Regions from separate parts of the Paenibacillus sp. FSL L8-0340 genome, predicted to be linked through region 2. Evidence: riboswitches for the same ligand, from Rfam matches in the RefSeq annotation. Region 2 holds a riboswitch; each other region holds the start of a gene.
What was found. Region 2 has a riboswitch for cobalamin ahead of NST07_RS04865 (DUF4430 domain-containing protein). Riboswitches for the same ligand answer to the same signal wherever they lie in the genome.
Positions count from the first base shown of each region.

Region 1 (7,747 bases), 3.3 Mb from region 2:
AAATCCGAATGCGCTCGGGCGCAAGGACAAAGCGCTCTTCCGGCGGAAGGAACTGGGTTTCGTCTTTCAGCATTTCAATCTGCTTGATACGCTTACCGTAGAAGAAAATATCGTGCTGCCGCTGACGCTCACCGGGGTGCCGCTTCCGGAAATGGAACACAGGCTGCAAGAGGTGGCTGAGCGGCTGGCCATCGGTCCGCTTCTTCATAAACGGACGTATGAAATCTCCGGCGGGCAGATGCAGCGGGTGGCGATTGCCCGGGCAATGATTCACCGGCCGGCGCTGATTCTGGCCGATGAGCCAACGGGTAGCCTGGACTCCAAAACAGCGGCCGAAGTGATGAGCCTGCTGGCAGAAGTCAATGAAGCGGAAGGGTCCACGGTGCTGATGGTCACCCATGACGCAGTGGCGGCGAGCTTTTGCCACCGGGTCATCTTTATCAAGGACGGACGGTTCTACAGCGAGATGTACCGGGGCAGCAGCAGGCAGGCTTTCTTCCAGAATATCATCGACATGCTGTCGCTGCTGGGAGGAGCAAGCCATGACCTTTCGGCAGTTCGCTTATAGAAATGTAACGCGGAATAAGCGTAAATACGCTGCTTATTTTGTCAGCAGCGCATTTTCCGTAATGATCTTTTTTCTCTGTGCACTGTTTATATTTCATCCGGTGATTTCGGGCGATATGATCCTGGATACGGCGGCTGACACCATGATGGTGGCTGAGGGAATTATTTTTGTATTTTGTTCCCTGTTTGTGCTGGTGTCCGTAGGATCTTTTCTGCAGTCCCGCAAGCTGGAATTCGGCATCCTGCTGATGCACGGCATGACGAAGCGGCAGCTGAACCTGATGGTTTTTTTGGAGAATATGATGATCGGCAGCTCCGCCATCCTCACCGGCACTTTGCTCGGTCTGCTGCTGGGCAAGCTGTTCCTGATGATTGGAGCGGGGTTCCTGGGCATTGGCCCGCTGGAATTTTATCTTTCCTGGCACGCACCGGTACTGACGATTTGCAGCTTTGCTCTGCTGTTCATGCTGATCTCGTTAAGTACCTTTGCCTTTATCGGGAATGAGTCGGCGAGAGGTTTGTTTCAGGGCGGTCGCAAAGGAGACAAGGAGCCGCGGGTGTCTGCCTTACTGGCGTTCGCTTCGGCCCTGCTGCTGCTTGGAGGCTATATTCTGGCCGCTACCACGACCGCAGCATCGGTGGAGAGAGTGATGTTTCCGGTGGTGGCGATTACGGTCGCCGGCACTTACTTATTCTATACACAGCTTAGTCTATATGTGGTTAGGATAATGAGGAAAGTCCGGCGGTTTTATTGGCATAAGACAAACATTATTACACTCTCGGGCTTAACCTACCGCTGGAAAGACAACGGGCGGATGTTTTTTATGGTGACGATTGTTTCGGCGGTATCCTTCACCTCTGTCGGGGTATTTGCTTCTATTCATACACTCTCCAAAGAGCTGAAGCTGGACTATCCGGCAGCGGTCGGTTATGTGGCCAAGGGCAATGAGGCCGGGGCCGCTGCGGAAGAGGATTTAAACGGGATAAAAGCGGAACTGGAGCGGTTGAATCTTCCCTATCGCTCGCTGGAGATCCAAATCAAATATGCGGAAGTACAGTCTCAGACCGGTCCTGACCGTACAGAGCGTCTGCCGCTGATGGCTTACAGTGATTACAAACAGGCGCTCCAACAAGCCGGATTTACCTCCCGTGAGCAGCCGCTCCAGGGGAATGAAGGTCTGGTCATGATCGGTTCCCAGCGTGACCGCAGCCTGACCTCTGAACGGGTTCATGCCCTTTATAAGCTGAAGCAGGGAGTAGATATTCAGGAGATCGGATATACGGAGCATGTGCCGATTGCTGAATATCTGCTGCCGGAGCTGGATGGGAGGGATGGCGGTGATTTCAGCGGAGTAGTCGTTAGTGACAGCTTGTTCGCCACCATTAATCCCGTGCAAAGAGATTTGTATACCGGGTTCTATGTGGACCCATTCCAACAGACGGTTGGCATTGCTTCAAGACTTGCGGACAAAGGCAAAGTGTCCTACGAGAGCAAATCCCCTTATGCCGTTGTGGTCAGCGGCACGCTGTTCGAAATTCAGCGGACGTTATACAGTACGATGCTGTTCGCTTCGCTTTTAGTCGGCACCGTTTTTTTTATCGCCGCAGGCAGCTTCTTGTACTTCCGGTTGTACATGGATCTTGACCATGACCGGCTGCAGTATTCCACCTTGTCCAGAATGGGCCTGACCGACCAGGAACTGGACCGGACTGTGACCCTGCAATTGTCACTGATGTTCTTTGTTCCGGTGGGGCTGGCCATCCTGCACAGCTTGTTCGCCTTTATTGCGCTGCAGCGGCTGTTCTATCTGTCCATCGCTGCCGAAACGGGAGCGGTGCTTATCGGCTACCTGGCTGCGCAGGGGTTATACTTCTTCCTTATCCGCAGCCGTTATTTGCGCAATCTCAAAAAAAATCTCATCTGAACGCGGAGGAGCACGAAATGAAAACATGGATTACCGATTTTATGGAACAGTTCGGCTATCTGGGCATTTTTCTGATGCTGGCCCTGGAAAATATTTTTCCGCCTATCCCCTCGGAGGTAATCCTTCCGTTCGGCGGTTTCATGACAACCACTTCCGGGATGACCATCCCCGGCGTGCTGATCGCCTCAACGGCCGGCTCGCTGCTGGGAGCACTTGTGCTGTACTGGATCGGCCGGATGCTGGACGTGAACAGACTAGAACGGATTGTGGACCGCTGGGGCGGACTACTCCGGATCAGCGGAAAGGATATCCGCAAAGCGGATGCCTGGTTCGACAAATACGGCTACTGGACGGTATTGTTCTGCCGCATGATTCCGCTGGTACGGAGTCTGATCTCCATTCCTGCAGGAATGTCGGGGATGAAATTCGGGTTATTCATGCTGTTTACGACGATCGGGACGCTGGGCTGGAATGTGCTGCTTATTCTGCTGGGTGCTGCGCTGGGAGAATCCTGGGAGGATATTGGCGTGTACATGGAAGCTTACTCAAGTGTCGTCTACGTATTGATTGCTGTGGGAGTTGTTGTGGGTGGTGTGCTCTATTTCCGCAAACGCCAGTCCGGTAGAAAACCGGTAGATACCACAGATTAATTAAATTCACAGGTTTCGCAGAACTATTTAAAGCCTCTCATAGGGGAGGTCAACAAAAAGGAGGGGATCAATATGGAGCTGTTAACAATTATTAAAGCCATCATTCTGGGCATTGTAGAAGGATTAACTGAATTTGCTCCGGTATCCTCGACCGGTCATATGGTAATCGTGGATGATATGTGGCTGAAATCCCAGGAATTTCTCGGAAAATATGCGGCGAACACGTTCAAAGTAGTCATCCAGCTGGGTTCGATCCTGGCGGTAGTTATCATTTTCCGCAACCGGTTTATCGACCTGCTGGGTCTCAAGCGGTTCAGCCGCAAGGAGCTGACGGCGGTGCCGGAAGGACAACCTCCGGTGGAGACGGAAGGCCGGCTGAAGCTGGCGCAGGTCATTGTGGGACTTATTCCGGCAGGAATTCTCGGATTTCTGTTCGAGGATTACATCGACGAGCATTTATTCTCGACATCGACGGTCCTGATCGGACTAGTCATTGGGGCAATATTCATGATTTTTGCCGACCGGTTCGCCCCCAAAAAAATCAAGACAGAGAGTGTTGACCAAATTACATATAGACAGGCGCTATCGGTAGGTTTGATCCAATGCTTGTCGCTCTGGCCCGGCTTTTCACGCTCCGGATCGACCATCTCAGGTGGAGTGCTGCTGGGTATGAGCCACCGTGCGGCTGCCGATTTCACCTTTATTATGGCAGTGCCGATTATGGCGGGTGCGAGTCTGATTTCACTGGTCAAGAACTGGCAGTATTTCACGATGGATGCCCTGCCGTTTTTTATTGCCGGGTTCATTAGTGCATTCCTGTTCGCGCTGCTCTCTATGAAGTTTTTCCTGAAGCTGATCAACCGGATCAAGCTCATGCCGTTTGCGATTTACCGTCTCGTTCTTGCCGGGGTAGTCTACCTCGTCTGGTTCTAAAAGACAGGCTGAAACAGCCCGTTGATTGCTATCATTTATCGAAAAGAAACCGGGTGTGCCTCCTTGTCAAGGACGGTGCAGCCGGTTCTTTATGCTGTATACCAAACGTTCTGCTGAAGCTGCTTCTTGAAGAGAGGCTGTGAGGGAATGTGTGGCAGAATCGCAGCAAAATGAGCCTGCACGGCGCCAGCTATAGGGAATGTGTATAACGGGAATACCCGTAAATCTGTTGCGGATAAGGTATCGGATTCAGTATGATGGCATCAGATTACGGGATGAATACAATTTGCAAATATCGGAGACAGGCGCCAGCCGGAGCATCAGAAAGGCCCGGAGGCTTAATAGGGAAATTCGGTCAAGCCGATGCGGTCCCGCCACTGTAACGGAAGAGTTCATAGCAGCCCATGTCACTGGCCATCTCTACTTCGCCGGGAAGACTTGCTGATGGATGCCGACGCCGCTAGCCAGGAGACCTGCCTGTCTCAACAGCACTGCAGTACCTACGGAAGATAGGGAGGTGTTAAGACGTTACCCATTGGCAGCCCATGGGCGTCTTTCCCTGCGGCCTGGTTAGGGGAAGACGCTCTTTATTATTGATACCGACTGAAATCATTACCTAAAAGCCTAAGGCAATTATTATAAACAAGGGAGTGACTGTAATGACAAACAACATCAAGACGAGCAGCCTCGGTTATCCGAGAATCGGAAAGAACCGGGAGTGGAAAAAGACGCTGGAGGCTTACTGGAGCGGCAAAATCAGTGAAGAAACCTTGCGCGCGGAAATGGCCGGTATTCAGCTTCAGCACCTCAAGACACAGCAGCAGGCCGGGATCGCACTGATTCCTGTCAATGATTTTACCTTTTATGACCATGTGCTGGATACCGCTGCTATGTTTGGCATTGTTCCTCCGCGTTATGCCTACGACGGCGGAGACATTCCGCTCGATCTGTACTTCGCCATGGCGCGCGGCAATTCGGCTGCCCCTGCCTGCGAGATGACTAAATGGTTCAATACGAATTACCATTATATCGTGCCGGAAATCGGCGGGCAGACTCCCCGCCTGATTGAGAACAAACCGCTCGCTGCCTACCGTTTCGCCAAAGAGCAGGCGGGTATTGAAGGCAAGCCGGTTATAGTCGGACTCTATACCTTCCTGAAGCTCTCCAAGGGATTCGCTGCAGATCAAATTGTAGAGGTTGCTGCCCGTTTCCTGCCGGTGTATGTGCAGCTGCTGCAGGAGCTGCAGCAGGAAGGCGTGGCTTGGGTACAGATCGACGAACCGGCTATCGTAACCGGCTTAACCGCGGAAGAAGTTGAACTGCTGGGAACGATCTACAGAGAGATCGCTGCAGCAGTGCCCGGACTTCATGTCTTGCTGCAGACTTACTTTGAAGCTGCAGAGCCGCTGGAAGCACTGCTGGAGTTGCCTGTGCAGGGCATCGGATTGGACTTCGTCCATGACGGCGGGGTCAATCTGGCGTCGATCCGGCGCCTGGGCTGGCCGGAGGACAAATGGCTGGGAGCGGGCATTATCGACGGGCGCAATATTTGGCGCTCCGATCTGGATGCCAAGCTTGAGCTGGTCCGCGCGCTGAAGTCCCATGTGCCGGACGAACGGCTTATCCTCCAGCCATCCTCCAGTCTGCTGCATGTGCCGGTAACCGTTCAAGGCGAGGATAAGTTAAAGCCTGCGGTACGGCAGGCGCTGGCCTTCGCCGACGAGAAGCTGGCGGAGCTGAGTCTGATTGCAGCAGCGGCGGGAGAGGATGGGCAGGTCTATGCCGCAGCGCTCGCCGAGAGCCGCGAGGCGCTGAATGTGTTCCGCGCCCTGCCGGAACGCGGGCGGCAGGATGTGGCTGAGCAGGTGCGCAGCCTGGATAAGCTGCCGGACAGCCGCAGCTTGCCCTTCGCGGAACGCGTAAAGGTGCAGCAGCAGAAGTGGCAGCTCCCGCTGCTGCCGACAACGACGATCGGCAGCTTCCCGCAGACGCCTGAAGTGCGCCAGGCCCGGCTCAAATGGCGCAAGGGCGTCTGGAACCAGGAGCGCTATGACGGATTTATCCGCCAGCAAATTGCAGATGCGATTACTTTTCAAGAGGAGCTCGGGCTGGATGTGCTCGTGCACGGTGAATTTGAGCGGACGGATATGGTTGAATTCTTCGGCGAGAAGCTGGCAGGGTACCTCTTTACTAAAGGGGGCTGGGTCCAATCCTACGGTTCGCGTTGTGTGAAGCCGCCGGTCATTTATGCCGATGTTGCGTTTACCGGTCCTATGACCGTGAAGGAAAGTCTGTATGCCCAGTCGCTCACCAGTCTTCCGGTAAAAGGGATGCTGACCGGTCCGGTGACTATTCTGAACTGGTCGTTTGTCCGTGATGATCTTAGCCGTGAAGAGGTAGCCAACCAAATCGCCCTTGCCCTGCGGTATGAGGTGCAGGCGCTTGAGGAAGCGGGAATCGAGATGATTCAGGTGGATGAACCGGCTATCCGTGAAGGCCTGCCGTTAAAGGCTGAAGATCATGAGCATTATTTGAACTGGGCGGTAAGATCTTTCCGTATCGCTACCAACCACGTGAAGGCGACAACGCAGATCCATACGCATATGTGCTACAGTGAGTTCAATGACATGATCGGATCTATTTCGGCGATGGATGCTGATGTCATCTCCATCGAGACCTCGCGCAGCCATGGGGAGCTGATCGTCAGCTTTGAAGAGCAGGAGTATGACAAGGGAATTGGTCTTGGTGTGTATGATATTCATAGTCCGCGTGTACCGAAGGTAGAGGAAATGGCACAGGCCATTGAGCGGGCGTTACGTGTGCTTGATGCCGGACAGTTCTGGATTAATCCGGACTGCGGCCTGAAGACACGGGGCTGGGAAGAAACCGGAGCGGCGCTGCGCAACATGGTGCAGGCTGCCGTGATTGTCAGAGAGAAGAGCGGGGCGGTCAGCCGCTGATTCGTCCATTATACCGGGCGCCCATTTTCCCAGTGTTCTGTAGGGGCTGAATATCCCTAGGAAGTCCAGCTAGGGTCGTTATATATACTGTAAAAACCAATCCGGGGTATACCACCCTGGATTGGTTTTTTGTGGCGATCTTTTTTAGCATAAACACTTGATAATAATTCTCATTCTTGATAGAATGGGTAACAGAAAAGAAGGAACCGTGGAGGGTCCCTTCTAAGTCTAACCTTATTTACTTTCGAAAGTTTTGCAGTCTGTTTCTTCAGACTGTGTAGGCTCTTTGGAGCTGTGATAAGCTACAAAAATGGACTCAGCGTTGCATTTGTTCTCTTCTGCCCAATAGGTGCAAGAGTTCACTGCGCACAATACGTCTTTTGCCATGAGGGTTCACCTCCCCTTATAGTGGATTGGCAACATAATTAGAACGTTGTGATTTGTCCTGTTCAGCAAGGTGGAGCTTGTCCGAACAGAACCCTGCCCTTATTCCTTGCGAATAGAGGGTTTTTGGTGTTTTGTGTCTTTTCAGACACGATTATTGTAGCAAATTAAGCCTGATTTCGCAAACAGGATCATTCAGTATTCGAATGATCCTGTTTGCGCTGTAAACGTTGTTATTTTTGGGAATAAACATCAAAAAAGGTCCGGAATTCTCCAATCTCCTGCAACCTTCCAGCTTTTGGGACGTCAAAATAAATAACGCGGAAGA
Region 1 covers NZ_CP151967.1:5,229,649-5,237,395, reverse strand. The annotation lists gene NST07_RS23960 (ABC transporter ATP-binding protein) at 1-568, shown strand, start outside; gene NST07_RS23955 (FtsX-like permease family protein) at 543-2,492, shown strand; gene NST07_RS23950 (DedA family protein) at 2,510-3,142, shown strand; gene NST07_RS23945 (undecaprenyl-diphosphate phosphatase) at 3,215-4,075, shown strand; cobalamin riboswitch at 4,362-4,571, shown strand; gene metE (5-methyltetrahydropteroyltriglutamate--homocysteine S-methyltransferase) at 4,735-7,035, shown strand; gene NST07_RS23935 (DUF1540 domain-containing protein) at 7,270-7,422, opposite strand.
Region 1: linked by a shared signal. The riboswitch ahead of metE (5-methyltetrahydropteroyltriglutamate--homocysteine S-methyltransferase) and the one ahead of NST07_RS04865 (DUF4430 domain-containing protein) in region 2 are both predicted to bind cobalamin.

Region 2 (7,747 bases):
AGCGCGTTCTGAAGTAGTCTCGCGTACGCTGATCTTCAAATTGCCGGACACGGAACCGGCTGGCAGCTGCAGCTTCACTTCACCGCCGCTGTCCTGCAAGGTTGCCGCCGCACCCGAAGTGACCTCCTGCTCGAAGACAGCCACGTTTGCCGCCAGCTTTTGCTTAAGGGCAGCCGCTGCTGCCGGGGTCATTTTGGTGCTCAGGTTCGAAACAGCTGTCGTCTGTCCTACTTGATTCAGCGGAAGGGTATTATCCGGGGTGATACCCACATTCACCATACTGCCGCCCGTACCTGCTGCTGCACCTCCAGTGCCGGAGGAACCTCCAGCCGATCCCTTCAGATCATCTCCGCCATTAAGCGTATAACGCCAGGCTACGGCGTCGCCGCTGCTCAGCTTATAACTTCCGGAGCTGTAATCCGGGTAGACACCGTTTACGGAGTACATCCAGCCGCTTTTCTCACCGCGGTCCCTTTCTGCTAAGCCATCAATTGCTTTAATGTATACACTGTCTCCGCTTCCGCCGCTGACAACCTTGCTTCCAAGCTGGCGGATTAGCAAGCTGTATGCGGTCTCTCCCTCGTTCAGCGTCATCTTGGTACCAGCCAGAATGGTTCCCTTAGTAGTGTCTCCAATGACTGTGAGCGTGGCCGATGCCGTCTCAGGCACTTCTACCGAAGCTGTAACAGTCAACGGCTGCGTGTAGCGGGCAATCTTAGGCGTCCCGCCTTCGACATAACCGGTCACGGCCAGCGTGTATGTTTTGGCAGGCAGGCCACCCTCAAAGGTTGCGAGCCCTTGCTCATTAGCAGTGATGGTTTTATCGCCAACAGTGACCTGCACTCCTGCAGCCGGTGAAGTCACCGGATCAGAAGTATACGTGTCATTATTCCAGACCCATTTCTTCTGCGTGACCGTAGCGGTGAATGCCTCACCCTGCTTCGGCTGCGCAGGCGAAATCTGTACCGAATCTACTACCTGCGTATTTTCTCCGGCATAGTAGACAAGCACTTTGTCGGAAGTCTGCAGAATATAATCATTTAAGCCCACATCCGGATAAATCCACGCCCCGCCGCGCGATACGGCAAAAGCCCAGTAACCCTGATTGTTATAGGCTCCGTTCTCGATTCCATTAATGCCCCCTACAAAGATGCCGAAGGAAGATTCCGTAACCTTTAGAGGAATGTTGTTCGCAGCTGCCAGCTGCTGTAGCGCATCAAACGCGTTATATGCTTCCAGCGCGCCTTCAGCTACCGGACCCCGTGGCCCTTCAATGGACAGATAGGAGGTTACATTGCCCGGAGCCACCTTCAGCGAATCCGTATAGCGGGCAATGTTTGGTGTGGCTTCCGCAACATAACCGGTTACAGCCAGCGTGTATATTTTGCCGGACAAGCCTCCTTCAAAAACTGCAACGCCTTGGCTGTCCGTAGTGACTGATTTACCGCCAATGGTTATCTTCACTCCGGCTGCCGGTGAAACAACCGGTTCGGAAGCAAATGTCGTGTTATTCCATACCCACTCCACCCCGGTAACAGTCACTTTAAACGTTTCCCCCGGTTTTGGCTGCGGTGGAGATACTGTAACGGAATTTACTGCCTGCGTGTTGGCACCGGCAAAATAGACAAGCACCTTGTCCTGTGCCTGCAGCTTGAAGTCACCCATGCCTTCGCTTGGGTAGATCCATTTCCCGCCGCGCGACACCAGGAAGTTCCAATAGCCGTCATGGGTTCCGTTCTTAATCCCATTAATGCCCGACACATAGCTGCCGTAGGAGGACTCCGTAATCTCCAGCGGAATATTTCCGGATGCCGTAAGTTTCTTCAATGCCGCCAGCGCGTTGGATGCTTGCAGCGCTCCCTCAGCGACCGGCCCCTCAGGTCCTTCAACCGACAGATGAACTGGTACATTCTTGGAGATTACCTTTACAGCTTGCGAATATTTAGCGATAGTTGGTGCATTGTCCGCAACATAACCGGTTACGGTTAGCGTATAGTCTCCTGCCGGAACACCTTCGGCAAAGACCGCTTTGCCGTCTTCACCGGTTGTTGCCTTCCGGTCTCCGATTGCCACTTCCACACCAGATGCACTTGAGGTTACAGGACTCGAAATATTTGTGGCATTGTCCCATACCCATTTTATCTGGGTAACCGTGACTGAGAAAGGCTCCTCCTCACCCGGCTGCAACGCGGACAGCGTCAGCGAATTCACCAGCTGCGTATCGTTGCCCGCATAATAAACGAGAACCCGGTCTGCTTCCTTAAGTTTAAAATCCTTCATTCCTACATCGGGATCAATCCATGCCCCGTCCCGGGACACAGCATATTTCCAGCCATCCCAGCCGCCGTAGATTCCGGCTTGGATACTGCCGATTCCCGTTACATAGCTGCCCGATTCATTCTTAACCGGAAGGCCCTTCTGGGCGGCCACTTTCTCCAGCACCTCGAGGACATTGCCTGCATATGCCATCCCTTCTCCCAGCGTGTTCTGCGGCCCTTCAATTACAAGGGGCACATACACTAACGGATTCGGAACCGCAGGCTTAGTGAAGTCATACAGCTTGCCGTTTCCGCCCCCGCTGTACAGGGTGTAGGCCACCAGCGCCTGCAGCCCCTGCTCTGTAGCAAAAGCATTTACATTTCCGCCCTGATTATGGGCAAACCCGCCGCCCTCTACACTGAAGCTGAGCAGTCTGCTTATCAGATCTGCTTCACCCTTGGTGAATTCTGCTCCTTCCGGGTCTACCCCGAAGGAGGCAAGGCCGATAATGACCTGTGCCGCGCTTTCGCTGCTGCCTCCAAAGCCACCGTTGCTGTCCTGCGCAGCAGACAGCCAGGCTACTGCTTTTTGCCCGGCAGTTGCAACCGCCGGATCACTCTTATGCGCAGCAAGGGCCGTTAAAGCCATCGCCGTCATATCCGGCTCGCTTGCCCCGGAAGTCAAGGCGAACCCGCCGTCTGCATTTTGCTTGGACAGGATCTCGCTGAGCAGCGCCGCTTTGCTCCATTTGGCATCCGCCCCAATAGTATAATTGCCTGAATCCAGTGCCAGCAGCGCATAGACCGGATTGTTCAGCGTCTGGCCGCTCATTTTGTCGCTGTTATAGATACGCTCAACCAGATTAAAACCCGGCTCAGAGCCGTTTCCGGCAAAATTCGCCGGATCAGCCCCCACGGCTTGTACCGCGAGCACAATCCGTGCATAATCCGTGACTGCGGCAAAGCTGCCGCTGGCTGTCCGCACCTTTTGCTCCAGCAGCCGGACATAACTTTCCGGTACTTTGTAGCCCGCCTGTGCGAGGCCAACCGCCTGCCATTCTGACGTCACGCCGCTGCTGAGCATATACTCGGCAGCCGCATAGGTCGCTCCGGCAACGGTAATCTGCTGCTTCGCTGTTAATGCAGCCGCAGCCGGCTCTGCGCCAGACTCGTCTGCTGCATACACAGCAGCAGTAACACTTTCCGTTCCTCCGGACGCGGTAGCGGAGACCGCCCCGGCAAACACTTGCCCTGAAGGAACAAGCGCTGTTCCCAGAATCGAAATAACCAGCAATAAAGCCAGGCCAAGCATAAAGGACTTGGCAGAGAGAAGAGTCTTCATCGTTAACCTCTTTCCGTGAATAAAATAGTGAAGCAGCGGACAACAAGAAGAAACGGCTATGCTGTCCATTTCAAAAGGACGGGGCCGTTTCTGCGAGAGAGAAGGATAACATACAGCACCGGCTTATACTTCATCCTCATCCCTCAAAAAAACCGCCCCTGCTAAGGGCGGCCTCGGAAGAATACAAATGAAGCACGGGGGTGCTCAAGCTCCGCCACCACATCCATTTGTAATGTTCCGCATTCTTACCCCACGAAGAATAGAAACGTTCAAGAAAAAGGCAGGTCTCCTGGCTTATGCTTCACAGCTTCCCTCCGCCTTCCCGTCCTTGCTTCACAGGACAGTGGCACCCTTAAGAGTCGCTCCGCATTTACAGTGGCGGGACCGCGCCGGACTTGCACCGGACTTCCCTTTTAAGCAAATTCTACTGGATAGAATCTGCACCCTTTTCACTAGACTATCAAATTTTAATATTCATAATCATATCCACTATTCCCTTGTATGTCTATAGAAAAGCTGTTCCAATGCCGCCCGTTGCCGGCTGAGCCCTTTTCGAAAGCATCAAACACACTCTTCGTTGATCCCAACCTGTCTGCACGCAGTTCATCATTAGTAGCGGAAAAAATGCCCGCTAAGTTTTGGCTACTCCCTCATTAATAAGGATTAGGCGGATTTACACCCGCTATTATTTCGTAAAACGCCACATAAGGCTCAACCGGATAATTTAGCGGTAGTATATCGTCTTATACAACTTATTTTCAATATACAGTCCACATTAGAGGGAGAGAATCCCTTTACAGGGTGATCCGTCATAACCAACGCCGGAGCTCTGTGAAAGAAGAAAAATCCTGAACACGCATCTGCCCTGCTCTCTCCGGGCAAAACATGCGGTTCAGGATTTTTGTCTGTTTATATCACTTTACTCAGGAGCCTCGGTTGCTGCTCCGCCATCATCCGTAGGCGTTGCAGTTGCAGTCGCAGTTGCAGTAGGCTGGGCACTCGGTGTAGGGGTTGCCGTAAGTGCTGGATCCGACTGCAGAGTCAGCTTATAATCGCCCGCGATGATCATGTTGCCCTCGGCCAGCTTAGCCCCCGGTTCCAGATCCACAGTGACTTGGTACGAAGCTCCCCCGGTCTCTCCCGGCGAAGGCGCGGATGACACAGCCGGGGACGCGCCGGCTTCTGTTCCGGCGTTCGCGTTCCCTGTCGCGCCGGCTTCCGTTCCGGCGTTCGCGTTCCCGGTCGCGCCGGCCTCTGTTTCGGTGTTCGCGTTCCCGGTCGCGCCGGCTTCTGTTCCGGCGTTCGCGGTCCCTGTCGCGCCGGCCTCTGTTTCGGTGTTCGCGGTCCCTGTCGCGTCGACTTCCGTTCCGGCGTTCGCGTTCCCGGTCGCGCCGGCTTCCGTTCCGGCTGACGCATCCGGCGTTGCCGTTCCACTGCCGCCGTTCATGCCGGCGGCCCCCGCATCCGGCGACGGAGCGAGACACCGGCTCGACGTCGCCGTGACCTTGTAGACCTCCGGATCCCCACCGGAGGCTGCTACACTGATCTCCGCCGGAGTAAAGGCGGTGCATTCTTCAGCGTCAGCAAAGGTGAATACCAGTCTGCTGCCCGCGCCTTCTCCGCTGCCGCTAAGATACACGGCAGCAGGCGGGTGGCCGCCGTCCGGTGCTGCGCTGCCCTCCGGCAGAGCCGTGTCCGGGCTGTCCGGCCGCAGCAGGCTGATGGCGATAATAACGCCAATCAGTACGATCCCCAGAATGGAGCCGGAGATCAGGAGTTGAAATCGGCTGCGGCTAACCCACCGCGCCAGCGGCGAAGCCAGCTGGGAGCGGGCTTCGTTATATACATTTTGCAGAGCAGGCCCAGCAGCGGAGACATAGCTTTTGCGGAAATCCCTGCTCTTGAAGGCTTCGCGGTCGCTGTTCAGGAAATACTTTAGAATCGCCCGGCGGTAGCCCGGGTATAGCTTCTTCTTCGACACCGTGAACAGCCGGTTGTTCTGTGACCAGGCCAGGAAACGGTATACCGTTTCTTTGTCGCCGTCCGCTTTGCGCTTCACCAGATCCAGCAGCGCATCATAATCCAGCGGGCCGCTCTCGCGGTCACTATTGTGATAGAAAGCGAGCGGCAAGCGTTCGAACGGCTCCACACTTCGTGATTCCTTCAGCCACCGCCGTCCGAGCAGCTGTACATCATCCAGCTCCTTTGGTGACAATCCGGCAAAAAGTTCCTCATCAGGACTCTCCTCCCCGAACCAGCGGTAGGCAGCGCGTAGCGCATTGGATTTTTGCCTGCTGATGGAATCAAGCGGCGGCTGCCAATCCGCCGTATCCCGGTAGCGCAGGAACGAAATCTCCAGCAGCTGCTCCTGTGTCAGCTCGCTGAGCGATACACGGTTCAGCAGGAAGCGGTCCGCTGCCGCCATCAGCTCCTTCAGCAGCGAAAGCGCCTCAGGGTTGAACCCGCTGCCTCTGCGGCGCTCTTTTTCCGCCTTCTCTACAGAGTCATGAATCGAGGCCACCGCCGCAACCGGATCTTTGTCACGCTGCAGCTTCTCCAGCAAATAATCGCTGATTGTATCACGGACAAACGACTGCTGCAGCGCCTCTGGAAGAAACCGGCCCCAATGGGCGACAAACCGTAAAATGTCAGACGATTGCGCTGCAGCAGCCAACCGGGATTCCATATACGGTTCCAGCAGCGCCTTGCGGAAAATAGGCTGGGCCAGCACTCTTTTAAAGAAAGCTGCACTCAGCTCGTCATTGCTCTCGATGATAGTGTAAGCCGCCGCCAATGTATCATCCCGGTCCGCAGACCGGGCATTCAGCATACCGTTGATGAAATAATCGACCACTTTGACCCGGTAATTATGGCCCTTCAGCACAAAATACTCCATAAAACGCTCCATAATCTCCGGCTGAGGAATCCCCTTTTTGCGGATCAGGTCATACTCACGGTCGAAGCGCTCCAGGAACATATCGTTCAGCCGTACCCGGGACTCCAGCGCCCCCTCTGGCTTGAGGTAAGACAGCAGGCCGCTGAGCACAGCATTTTTGTTGTCCGTGTACAAGCTTTCATTGCCCTGCTCAATCTCATAAAAAACCGCCAGCTCATTATAGAGCGCCAACTGCAGCTTGCGGTCCACGTTCTCACCGGGCAGCAGCGAATCAGCAAACCGGGCAAAGTCATCTAAGCTGCCCTTGTTCTTCAGCGTTTTCCATACCAGATCGGCATAAGGCTGCTGCGAGTCAGCGAAATCGGCATTCAGGGTCCGGCCCGAAGCCAGATCGAAGATAAAATCCTTCTCGATACTGCGGTCCCCGGGACGGAGCGAGCCTTTTTCTACAAAGGTAAGATCGATATATTTGCGGCTTTTTGGCTCGTTTGCATAGGTGAGTACCCCTAGCCTGCGGCGGAAATCATACGGCAAAGCCCCGTAAATAATCTCCGTAAGCTCCAGCGCCCGCTGCGACAGCTCTGCGATGGGAACATCGAGGGCAACATAACTTTTTTTCTTGCTTGCCACAGAGATCATGACCGCCTGCAGCAGTGCCTTGAACAATACTTCGCTGAACCCGAGACTGCGCAGCACCGTTAGCGGATCAGCCTGTCCTTCACGCTGTAGGGCCGGAATATCGGCCAGCTCCGGCAAGGTTCCTCCAAGCTCTCCTTCATAGCTCCCGGCAAAATCAGCATGCAGCCAATCCCCATAGCTCTGAATAATTTCCTCGGCGCGTGTCGGAGGCACTACAAAGTTATGGGCAAAAAAAGCACTCCGCTGCCCGGTAAAATCAGTCGCCTGATAGCGGCTTTGCCCGATCACCGTGTCGTTTGTTTCCGTATGGAATAAATGCAGCGCGGCCGGATACAGCTCCTCATTTTTTTCGCCGCGCGCCGCCAGCTCAGCCGGGGCATCATAAAGGCAGAAAGGATGAATGATTTTTTTGACAAAATTATTGTCCAGGCTCTCCGACTTCGCTACAGTATCGAATCCTTCGGTTGCCCGGTATACGCCCCGCCGCTCGCGGGTATACATTTGCTGGGTGATCCTGGACCCTGAGAATCTGTTCACGGCCCGTCGCTCCCCTCAATATAGTTCAGCTTATGCAGCAACCAGATAAACGGCTCGTCCACACGGATCGGGCTG
Region 2 covers NZ_CP151967.1:1,061,682-1,069,428, reverse strand. The annotation lists gene NST07_RS04865 (DUF4430 domain-containing protein) at 1-3,600, opposite strand, end outside; cobalamin riboswitch at 3,862-4,063, opposite strand; gene NST07_RS04860 (glycosyltransferase) at 4,520-7,672, opposite strand; gene NST07_RS04855 (hypothetical protein) at 7,669-7,747, opposite strand, start outside.

Region 3 (7,747 bases), 550 kb from region 2:
TACTTATTCTGGGCACAAACTTCAACCAGGTGAAAAGGCTGGGAATATTTTCTCAAGCTTAACAACTACAAGCATAATTAATGCTGCACAAGCTGATATGCCTTACCTGAGTAAATCTATTCGTAGTTCTAGTTATAGTGAAGTTCCAGGTTATCGGGAGTACAAAGTAGCATTAGTAATTGCTCCTAATTATGATTATCACTGGTATAGACAAGATGCTGACGGCGGCTGGTCACACAAAAGAGGCTTAACTGCAATTGATTTTAGAGATGCAAGCGGAATTTCAATTCGCAACCCGCAAACAGCTAATCGCAATTATGGTAATGGTCTGAATTATTCTACATTTAGCGGATTGTATATTATTAAATATTAACAAAAATTATAAAAGCCATCATGCACATCCCCTCTCCCTAGGATACCGGGCTTCTAAATTTCCATGTGAAATTTTAGGTGTATTCATTCCAATTGAGCGAAGCTAAATTACACTTGTTTCTAGGTGTAGCGGTTGGTAAATGCCTTCGCCAGTTTGAGTACAGTGGGGTAAAATAATTTTTTCAAGGAGTTTAGTAATGTAGAATTGATATGCCATGAGAAACCGCCCTTTTAATAGAGCGGTTTTTTGTTAATTCGCAAATTTATTTATCACACAGCGATTGTTGGCTTTTTTTATGCCGAGAAGGAGTTTTTTATGAAATTGACTCAAAACAAAACTTTATATCTTTATATTATGTACGCTCCTTGAATTCATTCTGTTATCGGTGCTGCCACCCGTGCCCAAAATCTTCTTATCCTACACAATATGCAGAGTACGTAGTCTACATTTAAGTAATAAACAATTATCTGCCTGGCAATTGAGGTCAGCGCGACTCAGAAACCCCCCTTTACTCGGGTAAAAATAAGAAGAATGGTAGAAAAATCAAAAAAAAGCGCAGCCCCCCCGAAATTCCAAGAAGCCGCGCCGCGTATGTTTTTTTAGGATGCTGGTGAAGGGAATTGAACCCCCGGCCTACGCATTACGAGTGCGTTGCTCTACCCCTGAGCTACACCAGCTTAAAGCATTTTTTCTGTCAAACAAAAAATATTATACAACTTTCAGCCAAAAACGCAACCTTTTTTCACAACATCCGGGCTTCAATTCTCCTGCAGCTTGCGTTCAACGGATTGCAGCTTACTGCGGCTTGTAGACGGCTTGTCGCGGCGGTCATCAATCTTCAGCGACGTGGATACCCGCTGTGCCCCGGCAGCGAAAGGCGACTCATGCAGCGCTTCTACGGCAGCGAGAATCCGCGGGATCGGTCCTTCGATAATCGTCCCCATAGATGTAAGCTCATAAGTGATCCCTTCCACTCCCCTGAGCACACGCTGCATATCGGCCACATAACAGCTCAGGCTCGTGCTGCCTGTGCCGATTGGAATTACGGTTACTTCGCCAATTGCCATTCTGAATCCCTCCTTAATATGCTGTAAAAAAAACCCTTTATTGGAAATTTCCTCGCGCGACCTTATTACGGACTATAAACCTAAAGTTCCTGATATATGTCTACGGCCTGTTCTTATTGTAGCAACTCCGCCGCACACCCACAAACCGCTAACCCCCACCATTCGTAACCCTTCGTCCCCCATATTTCTTCATTAGGCATTCCAGTGTCACGCTCACAATATTTATGGACTCTTTGTGGCATCTTTTAAGACAATTTATGACTTTATCCAGACACTTTTTGCACCCAACTTGTGGATTACCTGTGGACTAACTGTGGATCATTTGTGAGTAAAACCGCAGAACCCGCTCCCCGCGCGGAGTTTCAAAAAATGGTTTACAAACACAACATATTGGGTTATTTTTATCTAACGACAACAAAATATAGTGGAAACAGGTGTTTCGCTCTTTCAAGCGAGCTGAAGCTTAATAGGGAAACGCGGTGCAAATCCGCTGTGGTCCCGCCACTGTAACCGGATGCCTGCAGGCTTTCTGAAGCCCGTCAAGCAGCGTCTACCGGCAATAGCCACTGAGGGGCCTCAAAGCTCTCGGGAAGGCGCCGGAGGATTCACCGGAAGCCAGGAGACCTGCCTGTTTCGCCGACACCATCATTCATGCCTGCGAGGACCAGGTGAGGTGTCCGCAATGCGGCCTGCACAAGCAGACATAGCCTTCCCGTGTTTTAAGGAGCCAAGGCTGCCGATACCTGAGGGCTATAAACCATTATCGCCCTCAGGTATCGGCTTCTGCGGAATATATAAGAACAGGACAGAGATTACCCCTGTCCCCTGCTTGTATGTTCATCAAGACAACCGGCAAATATCCTTGTAAGGATATTTCGTACGCATTCGGGCATTTTCCGCCTCTTCGGCGGGAGATGCTTTTTTACTGCTATCAGGAAGTATATACTTCGTTCTTACTATACCGAGGGGAGAGAGCTAGACAATGACGCTGCTGGAGAAACGGTACAACGGTGGACAAGCTGCACAGGAAGTTCTTTTGGAGGAAGTTATTCATTTGGGACGGGATATTATCGACAGCCGGGATTTGGATCTGCTGCGCGAGAATGCCAATTTGAACGGAGAAAGCTTCTCCGGCAAAATGAGCAAATTCGGCAGTGAATATTCCAAGTGGTATGCCCGCAACTTCACGATGCCGCCACAGCTCGTGCAGGCCATTCAGGATAATGTCGTGTACGTCCACGATCTGGATCAATACGCCATCGGAACGACCAACTGCATCTTTATCCCGTTTGAGCGCCTTCTCCGCGAAGGCTTCAATACCGGCAACGGCAGTGTCCGTCCTCCGAACTCGATTATGACCGCAATGTCGCTGGTGGCGATTATTTTCCAATCCCAGCAAAATGCCCAATACGGCGGCGTATCCGCCAATAAACTGGATTATGATCTTGCCCCGTACGTGACCAAATCCTTCGCCAAGCTGTTCCGCAAGGGACTGGAGTACTTTGAAGAAGGACAAGCCGGTGATCACCTCGGCGAAATCTCGATGAGCCGCAGCGATCTGGCGGAGCAGTATCCTCGCGCCTTCCGCTTTGCGCAGAAAGAGACCGAAAGCGAAACACTGCAGGCAGCAGAGAGTATGATACATAATCTCAATACGATGTCCAGCCGTTCCGGCGGACAGATTCCTTTTACCAGCATCAACTATGGCACCTGTATCTCCCCCGAAGGCCAGCTTGTGATCAGCTCCCTGCTGACCGCCACCATGAACGGCCTCGGCAGCGGAGAAACACCGGTGTTTCCGATCCAAATCTTCAAATGCAAGCAGGGCGTCAACCAGCAGCAGGGCGATCCGAACTATGAGCTGTTCCTCAAAGCAGCCGAATGTTCCGCACGCAGACTGTATCCGAACTTTGCCAATCTGGATGCTCCGCTCAACATGCAGTACTATGATCCGGCTGACCCGGACACTGAATTTGCTACGATGGGCTGCCGCACCCGGGTACTGGGCGACCGTTTCGGACGTAATCACTGCTCCGGCAAAGGCAATCTGTCCTTCAACACCCTGAATCTGGTCCGTCTGGGCCTCGCTCACGGCACTGTAACAGGCCGCCGTCTTGCTCCCGACGAGGAAGGCTTCTACGACGACCTGAATCATTATATGGATATTGCACTGGAAGGCCTGCTGCACCGTTTCCGGATTCAAGCGGCCCAGAAAGCCAAAGCCTCCGATTTCATGATGCGCGAAGGTGTCTGGGAAGGCGGCGAACAGCTTGCTCCCGAGGACAGCGTAGGCGAGCTGCTGAAGCACGGCAGTCTGTCGCTCGGCTTCATCGGTATGGCGGAGTGCATGAAGGCCATGTACGGCAAACATCATGGCGAGGACATGGAAGTCCATGCCAAAGCGCTCGCCGTTGTCCGCCATATGCGCGAGTACTGCGACCGCAAGAGCGAAGAGCTCAATCTTAACATCACGCTGTTTGCAACACCTGCCGAAGGCTTGTCCGGCAAATTCACCAAGGTGGACCACAAGGTGCTTGGCTCTATTCCCGGCGTAACCGACCGCGAATATTATACGAACTCCTTCCACATTCCAGTGTATTACGAGCTCAGTGCGGCCAAGAAGATTAGCCTTGAGGCCCCTTTCCATGAGTACTGCAACGCCGGAGCCATTTCCTATGTGGAACTGAACGGCAATGCCCGCAGCAACCCGGCGGCTTTTGTCAAAATCATCCGCTACGCGCTGGAGCAGGAAATCAGTTATTTCAGCATTAACCACCCGATTGACCGCTGCTCCGGCTGCGGCTATGAAGGGGTTATCGGCACGAACTGCCCTTCCTGCGGCGCGCATGAGCATGACACCCATATCCGCCGCCTGCGCCGGGTAACCGGATATTTGACCGGCGATTACCAGACCCGCTTCAACGCCGCCAAGCAGGCCGAAGTAAGAGACCGCCTCAAGCATCTATGAATATTTGCGGCTACTACCCGGAATCAATTAATGAGGGAGAGGGCATGCGGGCCGTCCTCTTCCTCAGCGGCTGCCGCCACCGCTGCCCGGGCTGCTTCAATCCGAAAACGTGGAATTTCAATTTTGGTGAAGTGTTCACCCTGGAGCGGCAGCGTGAGATTATTGCCGAAATTGCCGCTAATCCGCTGCTGGACGGCCTGACGCTGGCCGGCGGGGACCCTTTTTTCTCGGCAGAAGAGGCTGCGGGCTTCATTCATGAGCTTCGCGCTGTGCTGCCGGATTTCTCAATTTGGATTTATACCGGTTATACGTATGAAGAGCTGACGGCTTCTCCGGGCTCGCCGGAATGGAATCTGCTGGCCTTGTGCCATGTAGTGATTGACGGACGATTTGTAGAAGAGCTTAAAGATACTACCCTTCCCTACCGGGGAAGCAGCAACCAGCGGATTATCGACATTCCGGCCAGCCTTGCCGGCAAGGAAGTCATCCATTGGCAGCCTGCTGTACTTTAGCTTTTTGGAAATATAAATTTCATGGTATACTTTAAGCTTCTGTTTTCCGCAGACCCGGATTCCAGCACGCGATACGATCTATCGCCTGCTTCGAAGGCAGCTTTGAAATGTCGGCTTAGCCGCCATTTCCTGGCCGCTTTCTGCGCTATAATATATCAATTTTTAATATTGAAAATTAAACCCAAATACGAAAGGATGAATCCCCTATGCCAGAACTCGTAGTGAAACCCGACAACCGCCAATTGGCTTTTGATGAAATCCGCCTCTCCGTTTACGCCGACCGTATCCTGAACGGCCTTGAGCAATTAAGCAAAGAAACCTTGCTGCGCGGGGTGCAGTCCAAGCTTCGCCGGAGCGAGGTCAGCGGAGAGGAAATCAGCAGCGCCTTCACCATGAGCGCCCTTGAGCTCGTAACCAAAGAAGAACCGGATTGGAAGTTTGCTGCTGCCCGCTCGCTTTTGACGACCCTATACAAAAAAGCCGCGGTTAACCGCCGCTATAAAGCCTACCCGGATGAGCCATACGGCGAGCTGTACCCGCTGATTTCCGATCTGGTGAAGAAAGGCATCTACCGTGAAGAGCTTCTGACCCACTACACCAAAGAACAGATTGCCGAGCTTGGCGGCTGCATTGATCATACACGCGACCTGCTGTTCGATTACATCGGCTTGCTTACATTGTCAGACCGTTACCTGGCCCATGACTTTGACGGGCGTGTGATGGAGCTTCCGCAGGAGCGTTATATGATTATCGCCATGTTCCTCATGCACACAGAGCCGGAAGAGAAACGTCTGGATCTGGTTAAAGAAGCCTACTGGGCGATGAGCAACATTTACATGACGGCTGCAACGCCAACGATGTCCAACGCTGGTAAAAAGGTTGCCGGACAGCTCTCCAGCTGCTTCATCGACACCGTAGACGACTCGCTCGAAGGTATCTTCGACTCCAACACCGACGTAGCCCGGCTGAGCAAAATGGGCGGCGGCATCGGCGTCTACCTCGGCAAGGTACGGGCCCGCGGCTCCGATATCCGCGGCCACAAGAATACCAGCTCCGGCGTTATCCCGTGGATCCGCCAGCTGAACAATACCGCCGTCAGCGTCGACCAGCTCGGCACACGCAAAGGTGCGGTTGCCGTTTATCTCGACGTCTTCCATAAAGATATTCTCGCCTTCCTCGACCTGAAGCTTAACAACGGCGACGAGCGGATGCGCGCGCATGATGTGTTCCACGGCGTCTGCCTGCCGGATCTGTTCATGGAGGCCGTAGAAGCGCGCGGCCACTGGAACCTTTTCTGCCCGCATGAGGTGAAGAAGGTAATGGGCTGGAAGGATGAGAACGGCCGCGCACTTGGCCTTGAGGATTTCTATGACGAAAAGCTTGGCCAAGGCGCATTCCGTGACAAATATGCCGAAGCTACCGCCAATCTGGAGCTGTCCCGTATTACGGTTCCGGCCATCGACATTATGAAGCGAATTATGAAATCACAGCTGGAAACCGGCACACCTTATATGTTCTACCGCGATACGGTGAACCGCTCCAACCCGAACCGGCACCAGGGGATGGTCTTCTCCTCCAACCTGTGCACAGAAATTATGCAGAACCAGTCGCCAACGGTCATTGAGAGTGAAGAGCTGGTTACCAAAGACGGCCAGACCCGGATCGTCATCTCAAAGGTTCCCGGCGACTTCGTAGTCTGCAACCTGAACTCCATCCACCTGGCACGTGCCATCCCGGCCGGAGTACTGGAGCGGCTGGTGCCGATTCAGGTACGCATGCTAGACAACGTCATCGACATTAACAATATCGAAGTGCTGCAGGCGCAGTACACAAACAGCCAATACCGTGCAGTCGGACTCGGCACCTTCGGCCTGCATCACCTGCTGGCGCTGGAGGGCATCCGCTGGGAGTCCGACGAAGCCGTGGAATACAACAATCACCTGTATGAGCACATCAACTATCTGCTGGTACGCTCCAGCATGGAGCTGGCCCGCGAGAAGGGCCGCTATCCGAAGTTTGCGGGCTCCGACTGGGATACCGGAGCCTACTTCGACTCGCGCGGTTATACAAGCGGCGAGCAGGAAGGCAAATATGTGACAACGGAGCAGTGGCGTGAGCTGCAGCAGGAAGTAGCCAAAGACGGCGTACGCAATGCCTGGATGTTCGCGATTGCTCCAAACGGCTCAACCTCGATCATCGCCGGCTCCACAGCCAGCATTGATCCTCTGTACGAGCTGCTCTCCTACGAGGAGAAAACAACTTACAAGATCGCCAACCCGGCACCGGATCTGTCCGAGAAGACGATTTGGTACTACAAAACGGCGTTCCTGATTGACCAGAACTGGTCGATCCGTATGGCCTCAGCCCGCCAGCGCCACGTCGATCAGGGCCAGAGCTTCAATCTGTACGTGACGCCGGACATCAAGGCCACCGATTTCCTGAACCTGCATCTGAACGCCTGGAAGGGCGGACTCAAGTCGACGTATTATGTGCGGAGCCGTGCATTAACCATAGAAGAGTGTGAATCTTGCGCGAGCTAATTGTCTTCATGCCTTGAATAGAAACACGGTGATGTATTCGTAACTACGAGGAATGTTTGGGCTTCCGGCCGCTGTTGTCATCAGATGTTTTGATTGTCCAAACTTCCTCTACGCGTCATTTTTCTGCCCATCTTTAATCAATAAAGGGAATTACCACCGCTATCTGTGCCCTGGATTGAAAATCGCACAAGGAACGGGAATTCTGCCCGCTAAGTTTTCATAAAAGGGCTCTATTTAATAAATAGTCCCTAATAGCGACATGAATTCCCTCTATAAGAATAAATAGA
Region 3 covers NZ_CP151967.1:513,707-521,453, reverse strand. The annotation lists gene NST07_RS02375 (hypothetical protein) at 1-373, shown strand, start outside; tRNA gene NST07_RS02370 (tRNA-Thr) at 979-1,050, opposite strand; gene NST07_RS02365 (MTH1187 family thiamine-binding protein) at 1,132-1,440, opposite strand; cobalamin riboswitch at 1,856-2,087, shown strand; gene NST07_RS02360 (anaerobic ribonucleoside triphosphate reductase) at 2,423-4,408, shown strand; gene nrdG (anaerobic ribonucleoside-triphosphate reductase activating protein) at 4,405-4,920, shown strand; gene NST07_RS02350 (ribonucleoside-diphosphate reductase subunit alpha) at 5,127-7,460, shown strand.
Region 3: linked by a shared signal. The riboswitch ahead of NST07_RS02360 (anaerobic ribonucleoside triphosphate reductase) and the one ahead of NST07_RS04865 (DUF4430 domain-containing protein) in region 2 are both predicted to bind cobalamin.

Region 4 (7,747 bases), 950 kb from region 2:
TATCGCCGAGCAGCCGCCCACTGTGGCAGAGCTGCGTTTGCTGGTCGCGAACAGCGGGCTTCCGTTGAAGAAGTTTTTTAATACGAGCGGTGAGGTGTACAAAGCACTGGGCTTGAAGGACAAGCTGTCCAGCCTTAGTGAAGAAGAGCAGCTTGAACTGCTGTCCAGCAACGGGATGCTGATCAAACGCCCGGTAGTCACTGACGGCAAGAAAGTCACTGTAGGCTATAAAGAAGAGCAATACGGCGAAGCCTGGAGCAACGCCTAATAAGATGGAATATAAGGAGAGGTTACACATGAGTTCAGTAACAACAGGCCGGGTAATGATCGTCGATGGAATGGCTCTGCTGTTCCGGGCCTTTTATGCGACCTCTTATGGAGGATATATCCGCAAGACGAAGGCCGGACTGCCGACCAATGCGGTGTACGGATTTTTGCAGTATTTTTTCGATGCGGTCAGCACATTTGAGCCTTCCCATGTGGTCTGCTGCTGGGATATGGGCAAAGGGACTTTCCGCACAGAGAAGTATGACGGTTACAAATCGAACCGGATAGATGCGCCGCTGGAGCTGATTCCACAGTTTGATCTGGTCAAGGAAGTCGTGGCTGAACTAGGCGTACCGAATATTGGACTGGTGGGCTATGAAGCGGATGACTGTATCGGCACGCTTGCTTCATGCTACAGCGGGGAATCCGAGGTGTACATTCTCACCGGCGATCACGATATGCTGCAACTGGTCAACGATACCGTCAAAGTCGTCATTATGAAAAAAGGCCGCTCGAACTATAAAGTTTACGATCCGGCGGAATTGCTGGAGGAAAAGGGCCTCACCCCTGCCCAAGTGATCGATCTGAAGGGCTTCATGGGCGATACCAGCGATAACTACCCCGGTGTAAAAGGCATTGGCGAGAAAACGGCGCTGAAGCTGCTGACCGAATACGGTACGGTGGAAGGGGTAATCGAAAATCTTCACTTGCTTCCCAAAGGCGTGCGTGCCAAAATTGAGGCCGATCTTGATATGCTTCACCTGTCCCGTGAGCTGGCAGAAATCCGCTGTGATGTTCCGGTAGTCTGCACGCTGGCTGAATGCCTGTGGGGGCTGCAGCGCGAGACGGCAGCCCGCAAGTTCCAAGAGCTGGAATTCGGCAGCCTGATGCATCTGATCGGCAGTGTGCAGGATGAGCGGGGTATTGTGCAGATCGAGCTTGGCGATCTGGGCTGACCTTCGCCAGCCGCTGATACAGGTTGAATATTTTTTTGCAAAAGCACTCTTGAATCTATATAGGTTCCAGAGTGCTTTTTTTGCGAAGGGGTGGAGCATGCCATATATAAAGATTGACGAAGGGGTTTAGCAGTGTTTATAATATTAATATAATCATTAAGTAGTTAATATATATATTAATTATTGAGAGGTGGATTATTAAAATGGCTCAGCGTGCAGTATTAAATGCGGATATCCGCAAGGGAACAATCAACCGGAATATTTATGGACATTTCTCCGAGCATTTGGGACGTTGTATTTATGAAGGTATCTGGGTAGGCGAGGATTCGCCGATCCCGAACACGAACGGCATCCGTAACGATGTTGTGGAAGCGCTTAAAGAAATCAAGATTCCGGTACTCCGCTGGCCGGGCGGCTGCTTCGCCGATGAATATCACTGGAAAGACGGCATCGGTCCGCGCGAAGGCCGCAAACGGATGATCAACACGCATTGGGGCGGCACGGTGGAGAACAACCATTTTGGCACCCATGAATTTATGGAGTTATGCGCCATGCTGGATTGTGAGCCTTATATCAACGGCAACGTCGGCAGTGGCACGGTCCAGGAAATGTCGGAGTGGGTGGAGTATTTGACGTTCAACGGGGTTTCGCCAATGGCGGAGCTGCGTCAGGAGAACGGCCGGCAGGAGCCGTGGGCAGTAAAATATTTTGGCGTGGGCAATGAGAACTGGGGCTGCGGCGGAAATATGCGTCCTGAATATTATGCCGATCTGTACCGCCGGTATCAGACCTATGTGCGCAATTATGGAGACAATAAGATCCATCGCATTGCCTGCGGTCCGAACGTCGATGATTATCACTGGATGGAGGTACTGATGCGTGAAGCCACCCGCTATATGGATTCCATCACACTTCATTATTACACCATTCCGGGTCCTGCCTGGGAACAGAAGGGGGCAGCTACCGGATTTGAAACCGGCGAATGGTTCTCTACGCTGGAGAAGGCACTACGCATGGATGAGCTGGTAACCCGTCATAGCGTGATTATGGACAAATATGATCCGGAGAAACGTGTGGGCCTCATTGTCGATGAATGGGGAACCTGGTATGATGTTGAGCCTGGAACCAATCCCGGCTTCCTCTATCAGCAGAACACCATCCGTGATGCGCTGGTTGCCGGTGTGACCCTCGACATTTTCCATAAGCACAGCGGCCGCGTTCGTATGGCGAATATTGCCCAGACGATCAACGTGCTGCAGGCTGTAATTCTTACGGAAGGCGAGAAAATGCTGCTGACTCCTACGTACCACGTATTCAACATGTACAAGGTGCATCAGGATGCGGAGCTGCTTGATCTTTCGCTGGAGAGTGGCACCTATAGCTTTGAAGGCCGCGAGATTCCGGAAGTCTCGGCCTCAGCTTCCATTACGGCGGAGGGTGTAATTCATGTCAGCCTGTGCAACCTGAATCATGCTGCAGCAGCATCGCTTCCGCTGGAGCTGCGCGGGCTTGCCGGGGAAGAGGTTGAAATTACAGGAACGACGCTGGCCGGAACAGCAATTGATGCCCACAATACATTTAGCCAGCCGGAGGCAGTGACGCCACAGCCGTTTACCGGCTTTAAGCTGGAAGGCGACAAGCTAAACGTTGAGCTGCCTCCGATGTCGGTGACCGTGCTGGAAATTACCCCGAAGGCTTAAGGAGCATACGATATGAGTACTTTATCGACCTGCAAGGGCTGCCGGGAAGAGTACAAGGTGACGGATGCCCAGATTGCCCGGATTCTGGCTTCATCAATGTTCACCCCGGACAACACTGCTCCAGATGAAGTATACAGGCAGCGGGTTGCCCTTTGCTCAGCCTGCCCGAAGCTCCAGGATGGCGTAACATGCACGGCCTGCGGTTGTATCATTCCGGTCGTGGCCAAGTTGAAGGAGCGTGGCTGTCCGTTGCCGGGCGGCGGTTTGTGGAGTCCGGTCACGGAGTAGCGTTCCGCCAAGCCGTTAGAGAACCTTTGTCACAGAGGAAGCGTCCATTGGCTGTGATACCGGAAAGAAGCCCATGGATTCCCAGGCATACTGAAATTTTAAACGCCCTCATCACTCGTGGATGCAATACCGCGAGGGATGGGGGCGTTTATGTGAGAAGAGAAGAATATATGTGCGGACTTTACAGTGAAGGCTTCGCTTGATTAGGAAACTGTTCCATTCCCATTGTCAGTCCTTGCTGCTGTATCCGTTTTATCCGCGTCAGCACTATTGAATCCATCGGTATAGAACAGCTCTACGACCAAATCCTCGTTGTAATTGCCGAAGCCTTTGCCGAATAAGGTGAGCCCGCCGATATGTTCGGCATCCTCTTCCACCGAGAGCCTGAAGGTCCACTGCTTGTTGCGGATTGCTACCTGTTCCAGCGTAATGTCGGAGAGTTTTAAGCCGTCCATATAGGTTCCTTTTGGAGTAATGCGCAGCTGCTTGAGCAGGCCGTATTGATTGGTGTACGCGGGCCACCAGGCAGGGGTATATTTCCCCGGGCTGTCTCCGTAATCGCCTGGGCTAGTCCAATACCCTAGCTTCTGGCCATTCAGCGTGAATGCAATATCCGAAGGCCAGTTATTATTGGTTGACGGTGCTTCGGAGGCTATCTCCATCGTAATGATGAGCTCCTCCGGCTGTTGGCTGGATAACAGGAAGTTGGGTATTTTGTATTCGACATACCCTTTGCCAAACCAGAGAATTCCGGCATTCATCCGCTCCATATCCCAGAAATAACGCGGATCGTCGAAGCTGCCGATGATATGCTCGGTAGTGGCCAGCCCGCAGGTGGGCTCTATCTCAAAGTCGGAATAATGTCCGACCGGTATTTCTTTCCTGTGACCCTTGCGCTCTGCTTTGGCCTGGAGTGGGAAGATAATCTCCACCCCTTCAGCGGCAAGAGAACAAATCTTCTGCAGTCCGCTTCGTCCGGGGGCCATATGGGTGCGGATCAGTCCGGCCGTTTCCAGCTTGCGCACATGCATTGTCATAATGGCACTGCTCAGCTTGACCGCTCCCGCCAATTCCTTTACGTTCATGGGCTGAACAGCGAGCAGCTGCAGCATTCGCAGACGTACAGCGCTTGAGAGCGCCTCGTACACCGGCAGGGAATCTTCGGTAAGATCAAGTTTCATTTTCTGGGTACGCCTCCGGATTCAAGTTATATAGTTAATGATTATATTACTTAAATGAATTTCTTACAACCCGTAGGGTCCACCGGATGGTGTGCTGGAGAACTTTGCCGCTCCACTTTTATCACAGACACCCCCCGGCGAAGTCCACTATAATGTACAGGATAAATTAGCGATAAGACAAGGTGCCCTTGTAACTACAAGGGGTAACAGGGAATCGGGTGCAAATCCCGAGCGGTCCCGCCACTGTAAGGAAGAGCTGAACTTCAGCATGTCACTCGGCAAACAGCCGGGGAAGACGAAGGAAGGCGTTATGATCCCGAGCCAGGAGACCTACCTTGTTTGCGCGCACCACGACTCTACGCGGATAGGAGCGGTGTACGAATTGGTTAAAGAGATGAAGGCATGCATTTTTGGAGACGGTGGATGTTGAAGATTTGGTGCAGAGCAAGTGCCAGCTTCAGCTACCCCAAATTACAATTCTGCGAATTCTTCGCTGTTGCAGCGGGACCACCATCTCTTACATATCTGATGACGTACATAGCACTCCCACCCCCCGGGGCGGGAGTTTTTGATTTGATGCGGCACAAAATGACGAATCCATGGAGGGAAAAGCATGAACAAACGCAAGTTTTGGAGTTTTGCTGCACTCATTGCCGGATTTACCGTTTATTTTTTGCTGAATGAGCCGGGCACGGCCAACGCGATGCATATTATGGAGGGTTTTCTGCCGGTAGGCTGGGCCGTATTCTGGTGGGGGGCATTTCTGCCGTTTTTTGCCCTTGGAGTCCTTAAGCTGAAGAAAATGACCAAGGACAACCCGGAGCTGAAGCTGCTGCTTGGGCTGGCGGGTGCATTTACCTTTGTATTGTCAGCACTCAAAATGCCTTCCGTAACCGGAAGCAGCTCCCATCCTACAGGAACGGGACTTGGTACTGTAATGCTGGGGCCGCTGCCGATGAGCGTAATCGGGTCTGTTGTGCTGCTGTTTCAGGCGCTGCTGCTGGCACACGGGGGGATAACGACACTTGGAGCGAATGCATTTTCGATGGCGGTGGCCGGTCCTTTTGCCGGGTATGCGGTCTATAAGCTGCTGATGAAGGTGAATGGACGTGAAAAGCTGGCTGTCTTTATGGCGGCGGCAGTGGCCGATCTCATGACGTATGTGGTGACCTCGGTTCAGCTTGCAGTGGCTTTTCCGGCAGCAGACGGAGGTGTGCTGGCTTCTCTGATTAAGTTCGGCGGTATTTTTGCCGTGACGCAGATTCCGCTCGCCATCAGCGAGGGGCTGCTGACCGTGCTGCTCTGGAACTGGCTGAAATCCTACAGTCCGAATGAGCTGTCGCTGCTGAAACGGCAAACCAAGGGAGGAAGTCTGTGATGAGCAATAAGTGGAAAAATGGGTTGATGCTACTGGCGGTGATTTTGCTGGTGGTGCTGCCTCTGCTGCTGGTGAACGGGGAATTCGGCGGGGCTGACGATGCCGCAGAGGGTGTAATTACAGAGATTGATCCCGGTTATGAGCCCTGGTTCAAACCGCTGACGGAGCTGCCCGGCGAAATGGAAAGCATGCTGTTCGCGCTGCAGGCGGCGATCGGGGCCGGAGTGATTGGCTATTCCATCGGCCTGCTGAAAGGCAGACAGGACCGGCGCAAGCTTAATGATCAGAAGAATTGATGCGTTATCCTATAGCAATGCGCTGAGGCAGCTGCCCGCGATGTGGAAAAGCCTGTTCGCAGCGTTCATGTTCATCCTTTCCTATGCGCTTCATCCGGCCTTGCAGCTTGTGGTTGCCGGCTGGATGAGTGTGTGGTGCGTCCTGTACGCCAAAATCCCGCTGCGTGCCTACGGCCTGCTGTTTGGTACGGCACTTTTGTTCTTTTGTCTGAGCCTGCCGGCCCTGTTGCTTGAAATTGGCCTTCCAACTGCCGGTGAGACGGTAATGTCCTTGCAGCTCCCGGCTTCGACTCTTTCGCTATACATTACGGCGGAGGGGCTGCACCGGGCAGGGTTGCTGCTGGCGCGTGTGTTGGCCTGCCTGACCTGCTGCTTTTTTATCATATTTACAACACCGTTCGGAGAATTGCTGCAGGTACTCCGCAGGCTGCGCATGCCGCAGATCGTACTGGAGCTCATGCTGATTATGTACCGTTTTCTGTTCCTGCTGAGCGATACAGCACATGGAATGATGCTGGCGCGGCGGCTGCGCGGCGGCAGAAGAGGACGGGTGGCCAAACTGCGGGAAGTTGCGGGAATGGCGGGCTCGCTGTTTGCCAATACGATGCACCGCTACTATGGGCTGTCGCAGGGGCTAATAACCCGGGGGTACATGGGTGAGATTATTTTGCCGCCTTACGTGTCACGCCCGGTGCCGCGCAGATTCGCGGTTCAGGCCTGCGTTGGTATTTCCCTGTTGCTGCTCGCTCAGTTATGGATCTTGCGGAGCAGGTGATTACCTGATGCAGGAATCAGCCAACGGCAGGAGTAGAAGTGGAGACTGAACAAGAGTAAGGAGATTGCAATGAATAACGAATATAGCCTGGTCTTTGAGGGGGTCGCCTACAGTTATCCGGACACGGCGGAACCTGCGCTGCGGGAGCTGACTGTCTCCATCCCCAAAGGACGAAAAACAGCAGTGCTCGGCCACAACGGCTCCGGCAAATCAACCTTGTTTCTGCATGCGGTTGGCGTACTGCGTCCGCAGAAAGGCAGGGTGCTGCAGGGCGGCACCCCATTGGCCTATTCCAAAAAAGAGCTGGCCGCCCTGCGCCGCCGCGTGGGCCTCGTCTTTCAGGACCCCGAGCAACAGCTGATTCTTAGTACGCCTATCGAGGATATCTCTTTCGGGCTGCGGGGGACAGGCATGGATGAGGCCGCTATTCAGAAGCGCTGCCTGGAAGTGCTGGAGCAGCTGAATCTGCTGGCTCTGCAAGATAAGCCGGTTCATCAGCTCAGTCTGGGCCAAAAAAAGCGCACGGCGCTCGCAGGGGTTATGGCGATGGAGCCGGAGCTGATTTTGCTGGATGAGCCGACCTCCTATCTGGACCCGCTCTCCGAGAGACAGCTGCTTGCGGGACTTGAAAGCATTTCTGCCAAGGGCACCACGGTGGTCATGGCGACGCATGATATGAATCTAGCCTACCGCTGGGCGGACTGGATCATTGTGCTGGATAAAGGAATCTGCCGGGCAGCCGGATCGCCGGAGGATATTCTTGCAGACGGGGAAGACCTGCGGGCGCTCGGTCTTGACCTGCCGCTGCTCGCTGATTTATGGCATAGCCTGCCCGGCCGTTTGACTGCCGGGCAGGCTGCTCCCCGGAATGCAGAAGAGTTCAAAGCCATTTTGAAGCGGGAAATT
Region 4 covers NZ_CP151967.1:2,009,037-2,016,783, forward strand. The annotation lists gene NST07_RS09025 (Spx/MgsR family RNA polymerase-binding regulatory protein) at 1-268, shown strand, start outside; gene NST07_RS09030 (5'-3' exonuclease H3TH domain-containing protein) at 297-1,223, shown strand; gene NST07_RS09035 (alpha-N-arabinofuranosidase) at 1,427-2,923, shown strand; gene NST07_RS09040 (DUF6171 family protein) at 2,936-3,211, shown strand; gene NST07_RS09045 (ArsR family transcriptional regulator) at 3,415-4,392, opposite strand; cobalamin riboswitch at 4,556-4,745, shown strand; gene NST07_RS09050 (energy-coupling factor ABC transporter permease) at 5,006-5,770, shown strand; gene NST07_RS09055 (energy-coupling factor ABC transporter substrate-binding protein) at 5,770-6,066, shown strand; gene cbiQ (cobalt ECF transporter T component CbiQ) at 6,050-6,841, shown strand; gene NST07_RS09065 (ABC transporter ATP-binding protein) at 6,911-7,747, shown strand, end outside.
Region 4: linked by a shared signal. The riboswitch ahead of NST07_RS09050 (energy-coupling factor ABC transporter permease) and the one ahead of NST07_RS04865 (DUF4430 domain-containing protein) in region 2 are both predicted to bind cobalamin.